Regions from separate parts of the Actinoallomurus sp. NPDC050550 genome, predicted to be linked through region 1. Evidence: riboswitches for the same ligand, from Rfam matches in the RefSeq annotation. Region 1 holds a riboswitch; the other holds the start of a gene.

Region 1 (3,816 bases):
GCCGCGCGGACCGCAGAGCGTCTTGTGCGTCGTCGTGGTCACGACGTCGGCGTACGGCACCGGAGACGGGTGCAGCCCCGCCGCGACCAGGCCCGCGAAGTGGGCCATGTCGACCATGAGCAGCGCCCCGGACTCGTCGGCGACCCGCCGGAACGCGGCGAAGTCGAGCTGCCTCGGGTAGGCGGACCAGCCGGCGACGATCAACTTCGGCCGGTGCTCGTGGGCCAGCCGGGCGACCTCGTCCATGTCAACGAGGCCGTCGGGACCCACGTGGTACGCCGCGACGTTGAACATCTTGCCGGAGTAGTTGATCCGCATGCCGTGGGTCAGGTGCCCGCCGTGCGCGAGATCCAGGCCGAGGATCGTGTCACCCGGCTCCAGCAGCGCGAAGTAGACCGCGATGTTGGCCTGCGCGCCCGAGTGCGGCTGCACGTTGGCGTGCTCCGCGCCGAACAGCTCCTTGGCCCGGTCGATCGCCAGCTGCTCGGTGACGTCGACGTACTCGCATCCGCCGTAGTAACGCCGGCCGGGGTACCCCTCCGCGTACTTGTTGGTCATCACCGAGCCCTGCGCCTCGAGGACGCCGATCGGCGCGAAGTTCTCCGAGGCGATCATCTCCAGGGTGGACTGCTGGCGGTGCAGCTCCTCCGCGATCGCGGACGCGACCTCCGGGTCGAGCTCGGACAGGGGCAGGTTGGCAAGGCTCATGACGCCTCCTCGATGAGCTTCGCGTAGGCCTGCGCGTCGAGCAGGTCACCCGAGTCGTCACTGGTGCGCACCCGGAACAGCCATCCCTCGCCGTAAGGGTCAGAATTGATCACGGCCGGGTCCTCCTCCAGGGCGGCGTTGACGGCAACGACCTCGCCGGTGACGGGCGCATAGATGTCACTCACCGACTTGGTCGACTCGGCCTCGCCGCACGGCTCTCCGGCCTCGACGGACGCGCCCTCCTGCGGCAGCGACACGTAGACGATGTCACCGAGCGCGTCGGCGGCGTACGCCGTGATGCCGACGGTCACCACACCCTCGGCCGGCTCGGTGATCCACTCGTGCTCCTGGGTGTAGGAAAGCGTCTCGGGAACAGTGCTCACGAAGTCCTCCTGTAGAACGGCAGCGCTACCTTGTCGACCGGCTCGTGTTTACCGCGGATGTCCACGGCGAGGTCGGTGTCCTCGGCATGGCCCGCGTCGATGTAGGCCATGGCGATGGGTTTGCCCAGCGTCGGGGACGGCGCACCACTGGTCACCACACCACAGGGCGTGCCGTCCGGCGTCACGATGTCGTACCCGTGGCGCGGCACCCGGCGCCCCCGCGCGACGAGCCCCACGAGGGTGCGCGCGGGCGGGGTGTCGGCGCGCGCGGCCAGTGCGGCACGCCCGACGAAGTCCCCGTGCTTGTCCAGCTTGACGGTACGGCCGAGGCCGGCGTCGTACGGCGTGGTCTCGGCGGTCAGCTCGTTGCCGTACAGCGGCATGCCCGCCTCCAGCCGCAGGGTGTCGCGCGCGGACAGCCCGGCGGGCCGCAGGTCCTCGCCGCCGGCCTCCGTGACGGCGCGCCAGACGGCCACGGCGTCACCGGCCGAGACGAACAGTTCGAAGCCGTCCTCGCCGGTGTACCCCGTGCGGGCGATCAGCGCGTCGATCCCGGCGACCTTCCCCGGCAGGATCGCGTAGTACTTCAGGTCGGCGAGCGCGGCGTCCGTGAGCTTCTCCAGGATGGCCTGGGCCTTCGGGCCCTGCACGGCGATGAGCGCGTACGCGTCGGAGCGGTCGTCGACGGTGGCCTTCTCGAAGCCGCTCGCCCGCTCGGTGAGCTCGGCGCGGACGGTCGCGGCGTTGGCGGCGTTCGCGACCACCATGAAGGTCTCCGGGGCGAGCCGGTAGACGATCAGATCGTCGAGGACGCCCCCGGCCGGGTCGACGATCATCGTGTAGCGCGCCCGGCCGACGGCGAGCACGGACAGGTGCCCGATCAGCGCGTGGTCGAGGGCCGCCCCGGCCTGCGGGCCGGTGACGAAGATCTCTCCCATGTGGGACAGGTCGAACAGCCCGGCGCTGGTGCGGACGGCCTGATGTTCGGCGGTCTCGCTCCCGTAGCGCAGCGGCATGAGGTAGCCGGCGAACTCGGTGATCATGGCACCGAGCTCGGCATGAACCTCGTGCAACGGTGTTCTCTTGGCGTCCGGCGTGGACATCGGGGCAGGCTCCTATCACGCGGGCGGCCGGGATCCCATCCTCCCATTGGCGCGCGAAATGCGGTCGCGGTGCCCTCCCCCTCTGTCATCGGTGCCTGAGAGCTTCACCCCCGGTCGGGGGCTTGCACCTTCGGCGGGAGCGTCGCTCCGCTTTCCAGAGGTCGCCTGGTCCGCACGGTTCCTGTGGCCTGAGAGGTTCCGGGGAGGAGTTGCTCCTTCGGCGTACCCCGCTGGCGGCGAGGTCGCTCTCCCGTGCGGGATCAACGGCATGGCCAGGCTAGCAGTGCAGGAGCGTCCGGGAAACGGGGCCGCCGCAGGTCGCGTACCGGGAGCCCGCAGGGCGGCGGACCGGGTACGTCGGCCGGACCGACGTCGCGCGACGGACCGGGCATGTCCGCCGGACCGGAACGCGGGGCGACGAGCGGCGGACCGGGACTTCCGGATCAATTCCCTTGGAAGCTCCGGCAGGCGCCGAAGATCGCGAATTATGTTGATCATCTAGCGGCCGCCGGGGGAGGGCGCGACGGCGGGGGCAACGCCTTTCACCATCGCATCGAGCGTGAGGAGCTCCATGGCCCACTCAAGGACATCTCGGCGGATCACCGGCTTGGCCGCGCTCGGCGCCGCGGCCGTCATCGGCCTGAACGGAGCCTGCTCGCCTGGTCAGGCGGCGGGCACCGTCGCGGCCCGCGCCGCGGCGCCCGCCGCCGCGGCCGGCAGCCCGATCGACATGACCAGCGGCTTCTACGTCGACCCGGACTCCAACCCCGCCAAGTGGGTACGGGACAACCCCGGCGACGCGCGCGCCGCCCAGATCAAGTCGGCGATCGCCGACAAGCCGACGGCGGGCTGGTTCGGCGACTGGAGCGGCGACATCGGGACGGCGGTCTCGAACTACGTCGGCGCCGCCGACGCCGCCGACAAGCTGCCCGTCCTGGTCGCGTACAACATCCCTGGCCGGGACTGCTCGGGCGAGTCCAAGGGCGGTTCGGACAAGGACAAGTACGAGGCGTGGATCTCCGCGTTCGCCGGCGCCATCGGAACACGGCCCGCCGTCGTGGTCATCGAGCCGGACGCCCTCGCCCAGCTCGACTGCCTGCCGACCGACTCGGAGCGGCAGTTCCGCCTGAACCTGCTGGAGTTCGCCACCGAGCAGTTCAAGGCCAAGGCGCCGAACACCTGGGCGTACCTCGACGCCGGCAACGCCAAGTGGATCGCCGCGGACACCATGGCCCAGCGGCTGGAGTCCGCCGGCGTGCACAACGTCCGGGGCTTCGCCGTCAACGTCTCGAACTACTACACCACCGACGAGTCGGAGTCCTACGGCACGGCGGTGAACGCCTCGCTGTCGAGCAAGGTGCCGTTCATCGTCGACACCAGCCGTAACGGCAACGGATCGAAGAACGGGGAGTGGTGCAACCCGGCCGGCCGCAAGCTCGGCGGCACGCCCCAGGTCGGCGGCGGCGCGGAGATGCTGCTGTGGGTGAAGGTCCCCGGCGACTCCGACGGATCCTGCGGAGTCGGCGAGGGCATCCCGGCCGGCCAGTTCAGCCCCGACCTCGCCATGCACCTGATCAACGGGTCCTGACGGCCGGATTCCCGGCGGATCGGCGGAGCGGAGT
Region 2 (3,816 bases), on a different contig from region 1:
GAACTGGACCGTGCCGGCGTCGCGGCCGAGGACGTCGCCATGCGTCGCCCGACGCTCGACGAGGTGTTCCTCCGCCTGACCGGCGCTCCCACGGCAGAGGAGGTGGCGGCGTGAGCGCGGGAGACGGCGTGCGCGGCGGAGCCCGCGTAGGCGGGGAAGCCGGCATGGGCGGCGGAGCCGGCGTGGGCGTCCTGCGGCTGCCGACGCGGCCCGCGTCGGCCATCGGGCGGCTCCGGTGGGCGCTCGCCGACGGGCGGACGATCGTGCGGCGGAATCTCGGCCACCTGAAGTCGCAGCCGGGAGAGCTGGTCGGCCAGCTGGTGTTCCCGGCGGTCATGGTGGTGATGTTCGGCTACGTGTTCGGCAGCGCCATCCCGGTCCCGGGCGGGGGGAACTACCGCGAGTACCTCATGCCCGGCCTGTTCGGGATGACCGCGTTCACGGGCGTGCTGGCCACCTCGATGGTGGTCGCCCAGGACGCCGGCCGCGGTGTCATGGACCGGTTCCGGTCCATGCCGATGGCACGGTCGGCGGTGCCGTTCGGGCAGACGGGCGCGGACATCATCACCGGCGCGCTCGGCATGGTGGTCATGGTCGCCTGCGGTTTCGCCGTCGGCTGGCGCCCGCACGAGGGACCGGTTCGGACCCTGACCGCCTTCGCCCTCCTGGTCCTCATGCGTTACGCGATCAGCTGGGGCGGTGTGCTGCTCGGCCTGCTGATCAAGGAGGAGACGCTGGACAACCTCGTTCCGCTGATCTTCCCGATCACGATGGTGTCCAACTCGTTCGTGCCGACCACGGGTATGCCGGCGTGGCTGCGCTTCATCGCCGACTGGAACCCGGTCAGCGCGATCGTCGCGGCGTGCCGCGATCTGTTCGGCAGCCCCGGCGTGGTCGGGAACGCCCACCTCGTGTGGCCCCTCCGCCACCCGGTGGCCGCGACCCTGCTGTGGTCGGCCGTTCTGCTGCTCGTCTTCGTCCCGGCGGCGGTACACCGGTACCGCACGGTGAACCGCTGACGGCCGCCCCGGACCGGACCGGCGGCGGCCGCCCCGGACCGGACCGGCGGCGGCCGCCCCGGACTGGTCGGGGCCGCCCAGCCCTGGACCGGCCGAGGTCACGACGGCGCCGGGTCCGCGCCGGCGCCCTGGTCGTCGGCACCGTGGCCGGACCGGAGCATGGCCATCGCGTTCGGGAAGGGCACGGCGCCGGCCTCGACGATCCGCCGCGCCAGCGGGCGAAGGAGCTCGGCCAGCCGGGCCGCGCCGTCCCGGCCGAGGGCGTCCAGCGGCGGGCGGGCGAGCCGGTCGGTGACGTCCTCGATCGCCCGCCGGTCCGCACGGCCCTCGGCGGTGATCGCGCCGTCCGCGTCGAGGAGGCCCCGGTCCCGCAGCCGGTCGGCGGCGGCCGTCCACTCCTGTTCGGTCCAGCCCCGGTAGTCGCGCTGCTCGGGCGGGGTGAGGCCGAGTGCGCCCGCGACGACGTTCGCCTCGCAGCCGTCGAGCCCGGCGGCGAGCAGGGCGGCGACGTGCCCGTCCCCGCGGAACTCCCGGAGCGCGGTGACGGCGTGCCACAGCGCCAGGCGCGGCTCGGCCGGCCGGGGCAGAGCGGCGTGCGCCGCGAACAGGACGCGGCCCGGGGCCGGCGCCGCCTCCGCCGCCCGCCCCGCCAGGGCCGCGGCCTCCGCGACGTCGGCCGAGTCCACCAGGTCGCCGAGCAGGCGGCGCAGGGACCGGTCCACGACGGCCGTCCGGGCGGCCAGGACGGTCTCGGGCGAGGAATAGCGCCAGGCGTCGGGGATCGCGCGGGCGACCATGCGCGGCGCGAAGTTGTAGAACGCGGCCGTGACCACCTCGGGGGAGGGCGCGCCCAGGGCCGCCGACCGGGAGGCGAAGTAGCCCATCCAGAAGCCCTTGAGGCCCGCGTCGGCGTACGCCGCCTTGGCCTCCGGCGCGAAGTAGACGAACGCGTGACAACACTCGATCAGCCGCCAGGTCTCGTCCATCGGACCCTCCTCGTCGCCGTCGCCGGGCCGCCCATCGTCGCACGGGACGACGCACTGATCTTCTGGAGCGTTGATCTCCGGATAGCCGGTGATCTCCGAGAGTGGTGATCTTCGGGGAACCGGGACCGTGGCGACGGGCGACGCCTCCGGTAGGGTGGAACCGCCGTCGACCTCGTACGGGAGAGACTTCGCACAGCGTGGTGCGGGGCGCCGAAGGAGCAACCCTCCCCGGAACCTCTCAGGCAAAAGGACCGTACGAGTTAGGCACCTCTGGAAAGCAGGCCGGCGATCCACGCCAGACCTCACCGAAGGTGCAAGCCGCGCTCCGGCGCGGTGAAGCTCTCAGGTTCACTGACAGAGGGGGAGACCGGCCACCGGCCTGCCCGGTGGTGGTTGCGCATCCATCGCACCAGGAGGCTCCCCAATGACCGAGGTCCCCTTCGCCGATCGGCACATCGGGCCGTCGCGCGGCGACCGCGCCGAGATGGCCAAGGCCGTCGGCTTTCCGAGTGTTAAGGCCCTCGTCGACGCCGCCGTGCCCACGGTGATCCGTACCGACCGTCCGCTGGATCTGCCTCCGGCGCTCACCGAGGTGCGGGCGCTGGCCCGGCTGCGTGAGCTGGCCTCGGAGAACCAGGTCCTCACCTCGATGATCGGTCTGGGCTACCACGGCACGGTCACGCCCGGGGTGATCCTCCGGAACGTCCTGGAGAACCCCGGCTGGTACACCGCCTACACGCCGTACCAGCCGGAGATCTCCCAGGGCCGCCTCGAGGCGCTGCTGAACTTCCAGACCGTCGTGAGCGACCTGACGGGGCTGCCGGTCTCGAACGCCTCCCTGCTCGACGAGGGCACCGCGGCGGCCGAGGCGATGACCCTCGCGCACCGGGCTTCAAAGGCCGGGGACACCTTCCTGATCGACGCCGACGCGCTGCCGCAGACGATCGAGGTCATCCGTACGCGGGCGTTGCCGCTGGGCATCGACGTCGTCGTCGCCGACCTGTCCGAGGGACTGCCGGACGGCGAGTTCTTCGGCGTCCTGCTGCAGTACCCCGGCGCGAGTGGCGCCGTGCGCGACCTGTCGGCCGTGACGGAGGCCGCGCACGAGCGCGGCGCGCAGGTCGTCGTGTCCGCAGACCTGCTGGCGCTGACGTTGCTCACGCCGCCGGGGGAGTTCGGCGCGGACATCGCGGTCGGGACGTCGCAGCGGTTCGGCGTGCCGTACGGCTTCGGCGGCCCGCACGCCGGCTACATGGCCGTACGCGAGGGCCTGCAGCGGCAGCTGCCCGGCCGCCTCGTCGGCGTGTCCGTCGACGTGGACGGCGGTCCGGCCTACCGCCTGGCGCTGCAGACGCGCGAGCAGCACATCCGCCGCGAGAAGGCCACGAGCAACATCTGCACCGCCCAGGTGCTGCTGGCCGTGATGGCGAGCATGTACGCCGTCTACCACGGCCCGGAGGGACTGCGGGGCATCGCCGAACGGGTCCACGAGCAGGCCGTACGCCTCGCGGGCGGCCTCGCCGCGGTCGGCGCCGAGATCGTCCACGAGACCTTCTTCGACACCGTGCTCGCCCGCGTCCCGGGGCGCGCCGAGGAGGTCGTACGACGGGCGCGCGAGCGCGGGATCAACTTCCGGCTCGTGGACGCCGACCACGTGGGGATCGCCTGCGACGAGACCACGACGGACGAGCACGTCGCCGCGGTGTGGCGGGCGTTCGGCCTGGCCGACAACGAGGCCCTGTCCGTCCACGCGGGGGCCGCGCTGCCTCCGGCCGTCCGTCGGGAGAGCGGCTACCTGACGCACCCGGTCT

What was found. Region 1 has a riboswitch for glycine ahead of gcvT (glycine cleavage system aminomethyltransferase GcvT). Riboswitches for the same ligand answer to the same signal wherever they lie in the genome.
Region 2: linked by a shared signal. The riboswitch ahead of gcvP (aminomethyl-transferring glycine dehydrogenase) and the one ahead of gcvT (glycine cleavage system aminomethyltransferase GcvT) in region 1 are both predicted to bind glycine.

What each region holds. Positions count from the first base shown of each region.
Region 1 covers NZ_JBFAJC010000088.1:668-4,483, forward strand. The annotation lists gene glyA (serine hydroxymethyltransferase) at 1-708, opposite strand, end outside; gene gcvH (glycine cleavage system protein GcvH) at 705-1,091, opposite strand; gene gcvT (glycine cleavage system aminomethyltransferase GcvT) at 1,088-2,194, opposite strand; glycine riboswitch at 2,360-2,457, opposite strand; gene AB0I04_RS52155 (glycoside hydrolase family 6 protein) at 2,766-3,782, shown strand.
Region 2 covers NZ_JBFAJC010000009.1:89,137-92,952, forward strand. The annotation lists gene AB0I04_RS15060 (ATP-binding cassette domain-containing protein) at 1-114, shown strand, start outside; gene AB0I04_RS15065 (ABC transporter permease) at 111-1,019, shown strand; gene AB0I04_RS15070 (hypothetical protein) at 1,118-2,005, opposite strand; glycine riboswitch at 2,173-2,269, shown strand; gene gcvP (aminomethyl-transferring glycine dehydrogenase) at 2,430-3,816, shown strand, end outside.